One region of the Shewanella decolorationis genome, then DNA from elsewhere that is predicted to be linked to it. Evidence: riboswitches for the same ligand, from Rfam matches in the RefSeq annotation. Region 1 holds a riboswitch; the other holds the start of a gene.
The links. A riboswitch is a leader RNA that binds a small molecule or an ion and turns the genes downstream of it on or off. The one in region 1 is predicted to bind lysine.

Region 1 (5,246 bases):
TTGCGGGGGTGATAAAGCGGGGCAGAGGGTTTGCCATATTGCAGAGATAAAAAAACCAGATCCGAGGATCTGGTTTTTTATTATTCAAACGGATTTAGAAGATTAGTCTTCTAAGTTACCGCAGAAACGGTAGCCTTCACCGTGGATAGTCGCGATGATTTCTGGCGTATCTGGCAAGCTTTCGAAGTGCTTACGGATACGACGGATAGTCACGTCAACAGTACGGTCGTGTGGCTTTAACTCTCGGCCAGTCATCTTCATCAGTAGATCGGCACGAGTTAAGATTTTGCCTGGGTTTTCAACAAAGTGCAGCATAGCGCGGAATTCGCTACGTGGCAGTTTGTAAGATTCACCCTGTGGGCTCACCAGAGAACGGCTATTGATCTCTAGGCTCCAATCGTTGAAACGGTAGTACTCGACAGAGCTCTTTTCTTCGACTTCGTTACCAGCGCTATTCACACGAGTCAGAAGGTTGCGAGCACGAATCGTCAATTCACGTGGGTTGAACGGCTTGGTAATATAATCGTCCGCGCCAATTTCAAGTCCAAGGATTTTGTCGACTTCGTTGTCACGGCCTGTCAGGAAGATCAGACCGATGTTGTTGATTTCACGTAATTCACGTGCCAACAACAGACCGTTTTTACCTGGTAGGTTAATGTCCATAACCACTAGGTTAATTTTGTTTTCCTGCATAGCCTTATGCATTTCTGCGCCATCATTGGCCTCAGTGACCACATACCCTTCTGCCTCGAAAATACTTCTCAGCGTGTTACGGGTAACGGCTTCATCTTCAACGATCAGAATGTGCGGATTTTGCATATTAATTACCTAAATTTTAACCAATTTTATTCTAACCATAAGAACCACTTACATCGGATCCTTATATTCATAAAATGTTGATACTTCCTCTAACTGCTCTGTGCTTCAAAGGAAAGATCTTTACGGCGACACGTCAGGATGTATATAAAGTGCACGTTTAAAGTGTAATACGTTAAAACGTAACTAGTATCAACTTCGATAAGCAATAGTTATAAATAGTTCCTTAACTATTGTTTTTTTTAAAATGTTTAAATGCTAACTCAAATGTAGAACACATTTTAAAAGATGTCTGGCTAGCTTAAGGTGATTTCGCAGATGAATCTAACAAACCCTTGTCAAGATTAAGCAAACTTAATGTTATCTGCTTAACTAGCCAATGGCGACATTGTACTCGTTTTAGGCATTTGTTAACAAATGAAATGTTAACAAATTTCTCGTTGAGGGCCTGATTTACCATGATATTTACTTTAGTCATTGATTAGTATAACTAATGTATTTCTAATTCTTGTGAGCCAGTTCACGCCTCTTTGGATTTTTGAGGCGCTCTGCTACACTAGCGCGGGTTCATTTTTCGACTAGACTACCAATGGACAACATGACTCAAGATTTGTGGCAGCATTATCAATCGCCGTTGTTTTTGCTTACTCAAGCATTATCCTGTGATTTCTCCTTTGCCGTAATAACCGCCCATAATCCCGCTTCAACCCTCCTTAGTCCCAGCCAAAACCGTTTACTCGACCGCCAACTCCTCCGTGATATTGAATTAATCGGTAGCCCCTATCGTGCAATGGTGGGCGCATCGCCAGATTTATCCCATATGGAAAAGAGCTGGGCGGTGTTTGTGGATAGAAATATGGCGCTGCAGCTAGGGAAAAAGTTTAATCAATATGCCATCTACATGGTTGAAAAGGGCGAGGTGAGTTTAGTGCCTTGCACCTTAACCGGACATACCGAGGTGTGTTTAGGCAGATTTAACGACTATGTTCGCTTAGTTTACGAACTGCCCGATTTAACGACTTAATCTCGTCAGCGCGGTTTCGACTCTCCAACTAAGCTTTGCCTCAGGGTAAGGCTAAGTTGGTTATTTTGTTATTTACGCCATCTCAGTGCTACAGCTTCTGACTTGTCTGCTTTAACTACTCATCTTAAATTCCCATTGTTTTTAAAAGCGTTTATTGAATTTGTATATAGTGTGTGAAATTAGCATTGACTTCATTAGGGGTTTATTGCTACTTTTTTCGTCCCTTTCCGGCGGAAAGGAACAGAAGAGGAGCGTTAACTAGGTAGTCAGTCAGAGGAGCACAAACTCCAGCGATGATTGATGAGGGAGATTAACGCCGAGGCATAGATGTGGTTGCTGCATGTTTATGTCGGTCGCTTAGGCTGAATCCTAACGATTGTCACCTGTAATTGGTGGAGAGCTTCTGGTGACGATTGCTGTTTCCCTTCTATTGGGGTGCGTATCATTGAGCACCAGGCTCTTCGAACGAAGTTAGTTCGGAGCGTAATCATGTTAGTTAATCAATATCTTATCCTTGTTTGTGCCGTGTCTTCTGCTTCTGCGGAGGTACGATAATGTCTCTTGTTGTCGCAAAATTTGGTGGTACCTCTGTCGCCGATTACGGTGCAATGAATCGCTGCGCCGATATCGTACTGGGCAATCCCGATTGCCGTTTAGTGGTGGTTAGTGCCTCCAGTGGCGTGACTAACCTTTTGGTTGAGCTCACCCAAGAGTCGATGAACGACGATGGTCGTTTACAGCGCTTAAAGCAAATCGCGCAAATTCAATACGCAATTTTAGATAAACTGGGTCGTCCCAACGATGTAGCCGCGGCATTGGATAAGCTATTAAGCCGTATGGCGGTATTGAGCGAAGCGCTAGCATCCCAGCGCAGCAAGGCCACCATGGATGAGTTATTGTCCCTTGGCGAGCAGTGTTCGTCGGCATTATTTGCGGCGGTATTGCGGGAAAAAGGCGCTAACTCGAGTGCCTTTGATGTGCGCCGTGTGCTGCGAACCGACAGCCATTTTGGCCGCGCCGAGCCACAGGTTGAGCAAATTGCCTCTCTCTCACGTGAGCATTTACTGCCGTTGTTATCTGAACAAGTGATTGTGACTCAAGGTTTTATTGGTTCAGATGAAGCCGGACAAACCACTACGCTTGGCCGTGGCGGTAGTGACTATTCTGCGGCACTGTTAGCCGAAGCCTTAAAAGCCTCTGCGGTTGAGATTTGGACCGATGTGGCCGGGATTTACACGACCGATCCGCGCCTTGCGCCAAACGCCCATCCTATAGCCGAAATCAGTTTTAACGAAGCCGCCGAAATGGCGACTTTTGGTGCTAAAGTGCTGCATCCTGCGACGATTCTTCCTGCGGTGCGCCAACAAATTCAAGTGTTTGTCGGCTCAAGTAAGGAGCCTGAAAAGGGCGGCACGTGGATCCGTCATCAGGTTGAAGATGCGCCCGTGTTTCGCGCGGTTGCGCTGCGCCGCGACCAAACGCTACTCAATTTACACAGCCTGCAAATGCTGCATGCACAGGGCTTCTTGGCGGAAACCTTTGCCACACTGGCAAGACATAAGATCAGTGTGGACTTGATCACCACTTCCGAAGTTAACGTATCGCTCACCCTAGATAAAACCGGCTCTGATTCTAGCGGCCAAGGGCTGTTGAGCGAAGCGCTGTTGCAGGAATTATCACAGCATTGCCGTGTGCGTGTTGAAGATGGTTTAGCACTGGTGGCGATTATCGGTAATCGCATCGCTACGACTGCGGGCATTTGCCGCCGGGTGTTTGAAGTGCTTGAGCCCCATAATGTGCGCATGATCTGCCAAGGTGCCAGCCCACATAACTTGTGCGTATTGGTAGCCGAATCTGAAGCGGCGCAAGTGGTTAAAGCGTTGCACGAAAATCTGTTCGAAGGCGTGTAATATGCAACCGATTGCATCGTCTTTAACCATTGGGGAGCTTGCCGCAGGGCAAGCACTCACCCTGCCGATTTACCACTTTAAGCCAAGTGGTCATGTCGCTGGCCCTAAAGTGTATATTCAGGCCAACGTCCACGGCGCAGAGGTGCAAGGTAATGCGGTGATTTATCAATTGATGAAGCAGCTCGAACACTGCGATATCTTAGGGGAAATTACCTTAGTGCCCTTAGCGAATCCGCTGGGAATTAATCAAAAGAGTGGCGAGTTTACACTGGGGCGTTTTGACCCTATCACAGGGGCAAACTGGAACCGCGAGTACTTAAATCACTCGATTGATTTGCCCGCTTGGTACCGTGAGCATGCCGAGCTTAGCGATAGCGCACTTATCCAAGCTTACCGCAGCACCTTAGTCGAGGCGTGTCAGCAGCGTTTACGCAACGAGTGGGGCGTGACGACGGGTCACAGATTAGCGGTTAATCTGCAGGCCATGGCACACGAGGCGGATATAGTATTGGATCTGCATACCGGGCCTAAATCCTGTAAACATTTGTATTGCCCAGAATATGACCTTGCAGCGGCGCAGTTTTTCTCGATTCCTTATACCTTAGTGATCCCCAATAGTTTTGGCGGGGCTATGGATGAAGCGGCATTTTGCCCTTGGTGGCAATTGAGTGAAGTGGCGAAAGCGCAGGGTAGGGATCTCGAGATTGCCGTTTCTGCTTTTACCTTGGAACTGGCGAGCCAAGAACGCATTTGCCTTGAGGATGCTTTAGTCGATGCCAAAGGCATTTTGGCCTATTTGAGTCATCGAGGGGTGATCGCCGAGCGAGTCGCGCCCGCAAAGATGCCGCGTTTTGGCTGTTATCTTAAGGATTACAAAAAGTATCATGCGCCCATGGCAGGATTAGTGGAATATGTGGCGCCCGTGGGAGAGCCACTGGCGGCGGGTGAGACCTTAGTTAATCTGCTGCGCCTTGACTTATATGGCAGTGAGCGGGAGCTCACGGCGCTCAGTTTGCCGCAGGATTGCGTGCCCATACTCCATTTTGCCTCGGCGTCAGTGCATCAAGGTACTGAGCTTTATAAAGTTATGACGAATCTGTTTGAGTTGCCACAGTAACGGCAATAGGTAAAACAAAACGCCAATCATGAGATTGGCGTTTTTTATTACAGTCTACAACCACTTAAAGCGATAGAAGAGCGCCATTTGCAGGGCGACCAGCGAGATAAGAATGCCGCAGAAGGTCGCAAAGGCCCAGGTATTATCCGCACCGGGAATGCCACCAATATTCACCCCAAGCAAGCCGGTTAAAAAGCCCAGCGGCAAGAAAATGGCCGAGACTAAGGATAAGAAATACAAGCGCTTGTTTAGCTGCTCCGATTGCTGGCTGAGTAACTCTTCTTGGGTCACATTGGCCCTATCACGCAGGGCGTCTAAGTCTTCAATAGTGCGAATAAGTTTGTCCGTGGTTTCGCGCATCTTGAGTCTTTCTGGCTCG
Region 2 (5,246 bases), 870 kb from region 1:
AGGTCAAGAGCCTACCACCGAAGGGTTATTGAATCGACGTGGACTCAACACCGCCCTGTAATTTGGGATGAGTGAACGATAAAAAATCAGCCAGCATAATGCTGGCTGATTTGTTTTTAGCGCTCGGTAAATACACAGAGAAGACTCGCGAATAAACCGCTCGCTGAAGTCAGGCTTATTTCGCGTTACTTTGGGATTTAAACCGTAACCACACAATGCTCAAGACAAACAGCACGCTACAGGTCAATAGTCCCGCATTCACCGATTCTGTAAAGCCAAGCACCACATAACCCACCATGCTGATCAGCGCCACAATCACAGCGTAAGGCAGCTGAGTCACAACATGGTCAATATGGTGACAGCTCGCGCCAGTTGACGACAAAATCGTGGTATCCGAAATCGGTGAGCAGTGATCACCAAATACCGCGCCCGCCAACACCGAAGCCAGCATTGGTAACATCATAGCTGTGTGGCTGCCCATCGCCATATCGGCGGCAATCGGCAGCATAATACCAAACGTGCCCCAACTGGTGCCGGTAGAAAACGCCGTCAGACCCGCTAACACAAACATCAATGCAGGTAAGAAGGCAAAGGGAATGTTCCCTGTGGCGAGGCTTGCCATAAACTTACCAGTCTCAAGCTGGCCAATCACGCCCGCGATGGTCCAAGCAAATAACAGGATATAAATCGCAGGCAGCATAGAGCGAGCGCCCTGCACCACGCCTTTGACGACCATCGACTTTTCAACGCCTTGTACTAGGTTAAGCACCAGCGCAACCGCTAAACCAATCAGTGCACCAAAGAACAGTGATGAACTCACATCGGTTTTTTCAAAAGCAGAAATAATATTAAATTCAATGCCTTCTTTCGCTAATACCTGGGCACCGCTGTCGATCATAAAATACAGGGTCGCAAATACCAGCACGGTAATAGGTAAGAATAAACCGAGAATTTTACCCGTTTCGGCTTCGGGTAAATCGGCATTCGCCCCAGGTGGTAATCCTTTATTCTCATCATATAAATTACCGCGCTGCGCATTTAATTCATGCTCACGCATAGGGCCAATATCTAAGCCCATGAATGCAACACAAAGTAATAATAATAAAGAGAAAATAGCGTAGAAATTCATAGGGATCATTTGAATAAACACACTCAAATGTCCAGAGTCAGCAAAACCGTGGGCGGTTAATATGCCGCCGATCAGCGCGATAATATAAGCGCCCCAACTGGATACCGGCGAAATAACGCAAACTGGCGCCGCCGTTGAATCTAATAAATAGGCTAACTTAGCGCGGGAAATATAATAACGATCGGTGACGGGTCTGGCGACGGAACCTACGACTAAGCTATTGAAATAATCGTCAATAAAGACAACACAGCCTAAAAACATGGTCAGTAATTTGGCATCGCGTTTATTGCGAATATGCAGGCGCGCCCAATCGGCAAATGCCCGCGCACTACCACTGACAGTAATTAATGCCGTGATCATCCCTAATACAATTAAAAAGCCGAGAATGTATAAATTCCAAGAATTTACGCCATCTTCTGACCAAAAGAGTCCTTTTACACTGTTAAATAAAAACTCACCGCTGGCCACAGGTGAAAATTGATTGAGTAATAACACCCCAATCACAATACCTAAACCGAGGGAAAGGAGAACGCGGCGAGTGAAAATCGCCAACACAATTGCGACCACAGGCGGCAGCAGAGAAAGTGCCGAATCGGCGTAACTTACTACAGTCATTGATTATTTCTTCGTCAAAATACGAATGGAGGGCGACTGAACTGGTGGGAAAAGGCAATAGATACCCAAGATCACCTGTCCTATCAGTAGCGCTCCATAGTAACTATTCCTAATATCCGTATCAGAAAATACTATGGCAGTGTTGTACCTATTCGGCACAACCCCAGCAGTTGATCGTGATAAATCAAACCACTTCGGCACCAAATCCTTTCGCGAACGATCAACGGAATCACCCTACTGATCACTACTGATATTTGGTGCGCCTCTACTTCTAAGAACGCCCATGCACGGGCGTGAGGCACATAAAAACATAAGCGGCTAAGCAGTTGCCACCGCAAAGCCGCTTACTTTGACTTAGATCACGGATAAAATCAACCTAGAGTTGAAATCAACTCTGGAACGGCGTCAAACAGGTCGGCTTCGAGACCATAATCGGCCACCTGGAAGATTGGCGCTTCAGGATCTTTGTTGATTGCCACAATCACCTTTGCGTCTTTCATCCCAGCTAAATGCTGAATCGCGCCCGAAATCCCCACGGCGATGTAGAGGTTCGGTGCCACAATCTTACCGGTTTGACCCACTTGCAGATCGTTAGGCACAAAACCTGCGTCAACCGCGGCGCGTGAAGCCCCAACCGCGGCACCGAGTTTGTCCGCCAGTTGTTCCAACATACCGAAGTTTTCACCGCTGCCCATACCACGGCCACCAGAAACGATAATGCCCGCATTACCTAACTCTGGACGTGCTGAAACAGTCAATGATTGAGACACAAACTGGGTTTTGGCTTCAAACACTTTATCTAAGGTAGCCACGGCAGCACTGTTGCCCTGCACCGCCGCATCGAAGGCACTGGCACGGACTGTCATAACTTTAATCGCGTCATGGCTTTGTACTGTTGCTAAAGCGTTTCCTGCGTAAATTGGGCGAACAAAAGTGTCACTGCTCACCACGCCAATCACTTCCGAAATCTGCGCTACATCTAAAAGCGCCGCCACACGCGGTAGCGTATCTTTGCCAGCACTCGATGCTGCAGCCAAGATATGGCTGTAGTTTGGTGCTAAGTCCACCAGCAATTTAGCTACGTTTTCGGCTAAATGCGCTTCATAGGCACTATTGTCGGCGACCAATACTTGAGCGACGCCTTGCAGGGCTTGCGCAGCTTGTGCCACGGCGCCACATTGGTGACCCACCACCAATACATGCACATCGTCACCAATTGCACGCGCGGCGGTGACAACCTTTGCGGTATCCAGTTTCAGTGCCGCATTATCGTGTTCTGCTAATACTAAAATGGCCATGTTAGATCACCTTCGCTTCATTTTTTAACTTTTCAACCAGCTCAGCTACCGACGCAACCATGATGCCTGCTTTACGCTCTGCAGGTGGCGTCACCTTCACCACAGTTTGATGGGCTTTTAGCGTCACACCTAAATCCGCAACAGTGAGCACATCTAATGGCTTACGTTTAGCTTTCATGATGTTAGGTAATGAAGCGTAACGAGGTTCGTTCAAACGTAAATCGGCTGTTACCACAGCAGGCAGCGGCAGACTTAAGGTTTGCATCCCGCCATCTATCTCGCGAGCCACTTGCACTGAATGACCTTCAACTTTGATTTCAGAAGCAAAAGTGGCTTGTGGCATATCCATTAATGCCGCAAACATTTGACCAGTTTGGTTATTATCGCCATCGATAGATTGCTTACCAAACAGCACTAATTGCGCTTGTTCTTTTTCTTGTACGGCTTTGAGTAATTTGGCAATCGATACTGGGGTTAACTCTTCTTCAGTATCAATGTGAATCGCACGGTCAGCACCTAATGCTAACGCGGTACGTAATTGTTCTTGAACAGCTTTATTGCCGATACTGACGACCACTACTTCAGTAGCACTGCCCGCTTCTTTTAAACGAACCGCTTCTTCTACTGCAATTTCACAAAAAGGGTTCAACGCCATTTTGAGGTTTGCGGTATCAACGCTGGTGTTGTCAGCTTTTACCCTGACCTTCACATTGGCATCAACTACGCGCTTAACAGGCACCAATACTTTCATAGGGTTTCCTTCCTACACTTTCATGTACATGGACAAAACATTGGTCATCACCAATGCAGGATAGAGCCACTTTACGTCCTGTTAACGTTAACGTCAACCAAAGTCAAACGCCTGTTTGCATTTTTTAAGACTGTGGTATTGGCCACATTTTTGAACAGTTATTTGCCACATATAAAAAGTTCAAAAATTAAATAATATTTAATTTCTGTTTATTGCATAATTTTATTTGATTCGAGCAATATTAGTTTCTATCATTTAGCTGTTGTTCACCATTATCCTGTAATAAAAATAGAGTGGGACGAAAATAGATATGAGCGAATTTTTAGAAATATTAACTCACGGTCGTCGTTTTAAAGCTGCTGTAAAAGATTTGAGCCTCGAAGAATTGCGTGATTTAGCTGCAAAACTGGATAAGATTCTCACAGAGCGTGAATCTATGGCTGAAGAAGAACAGCAAGCTATCGCTGCTCGTAATGCAAAGATCGAAGAAATCCGTCAACAAATGGAAGCTGTTGGTTTATCAATCGACGATTTAGGCGGTGTTGCAGTTAAAGCTGTAAGCAAAAAGCGCGCTCCTCGTCCAGCAAAATACCAAATCGAAGTTAACGGCGAAGTGATCCAGTGGACAGGTCAAGGTCGTATGCCAACGGTATTTAAGAACGAAGTCAATAAAGGCCGTTCTATGGATGATTTCTTAATCTAATCCAATATAGTGTGTAATAGCGATGCGCTATTAACACTGAGTAACATAAAAAAGCTCGCACCCTGCGAGCTTTTTTATGCCCAGCAGAATCCCCCTCAGCATTCAAGCACATGCTTAAATTGCGTTACAATTCGGCTTTAGTAATTACATCTACTTTAGGTTACTCTTTACTCACCCTCCACCTAAGTAAATGAAAAATGCTGATAAACAACAAGATAATAATAAGCTGCGGCATAATAAGTAGTTTGGTATCCCATAACATTTTCGCCGAGGCCAATCCCATTCCCCCCGTCAATAAGCTAACGGCATTCACCAATGCCGAATTAATCCTAGCACCGGGGAAACGACTCGCAAACGCCACATTATTAGTTGAAAATAATCGGATCAAAGCCATTATTGAAAAAGGGGATATCCCAGAAGCGGCACTAAAAGTTGATCTCAGTGGTTATACTATCTATCCCGGTTTTATCGATCCCTTTACCGATTATGGTATCGAGTTTGAATATCCCAAATTAGGGCTGACTCGTCCGGTATATGATATTAAACGTATCGGCGGTAATGCGGAAAATGGCGCAATTCATGCTGAAAAAGAATGGTTTAATTACGTTTACCCAAATAAAGAACGCGCAAGAGATTGGATCAATAACGGCTTCACCAGCGTACAAAGCAGTAAACTCGACGGTATTTTCCGCGGTACGGGTGTTAGCCTTTCATTAGCCGATAAAACCGCCAACGAGGTGATTTATCGTG

Region 2: another riboswitch for lysine. It lies ahead of EYR25_RS06320 (Na+/H+ antiporter NhaC family protein); the one in region 1 lies ahead of lysC (lysine-sensitive aspartokinase 3).

Annotation. Positions count from the first base shown of each region.
Region 1 covers NZ_CP037898.1:528,891-534,136, forward strand. Annotated here, with positions in the region: gene arcA (two-component system response regulator ArcA) at 103-819, opposite strand; gene EYR25_RS02295 (DUF3293 domain-containing protein) at 1,406-1,840, shown strand; lysine riboswitch at 2,077-2,251, shown strand; gene lysC (lysine-sensitive aspartokinase 3) at 2,395-3,750, shown strand; gene EYR25_RS02305 (succinylglutamate desuccinylase/aspartoacylase family protein) at 3,752-4,867, shown strand; gene EYR25_RS02310 (zinc transporter ZntB) at 4,922-5,246, opposite strand, start outside.
Region 2 covers NZ_CP037898.1:1,401,432-1,406,677, reverse strand. Annotated here, with positions in the region: gene EYR25_RS06325 (M3 family metallopeptidase) at 1-61, shown strand, start outside; gene EYR25_RS06320 (Na+/H+ antiporter NhaC family protein) at 176-1,744, opposite strand; lysine riboswitch at 1,824-2,020, opposite strand; gene EYR25_RS06315 (electron transfer flavoprotein subunit alpha/FixB family protein) at 2,116-3,042, opposite strand; gene EYR25_RS06310 (electron transfer flavoprotein subunit beta/FixA family protein) at 3,044-3,793, opposite strand; gene EYR25_RS06305 (H-NS histone family protein) at 4,104-4,496, shown strand; gene EYR25_RS06300 (amidohydrolase family protein) at 4,694-5,246, shown strand, end outside.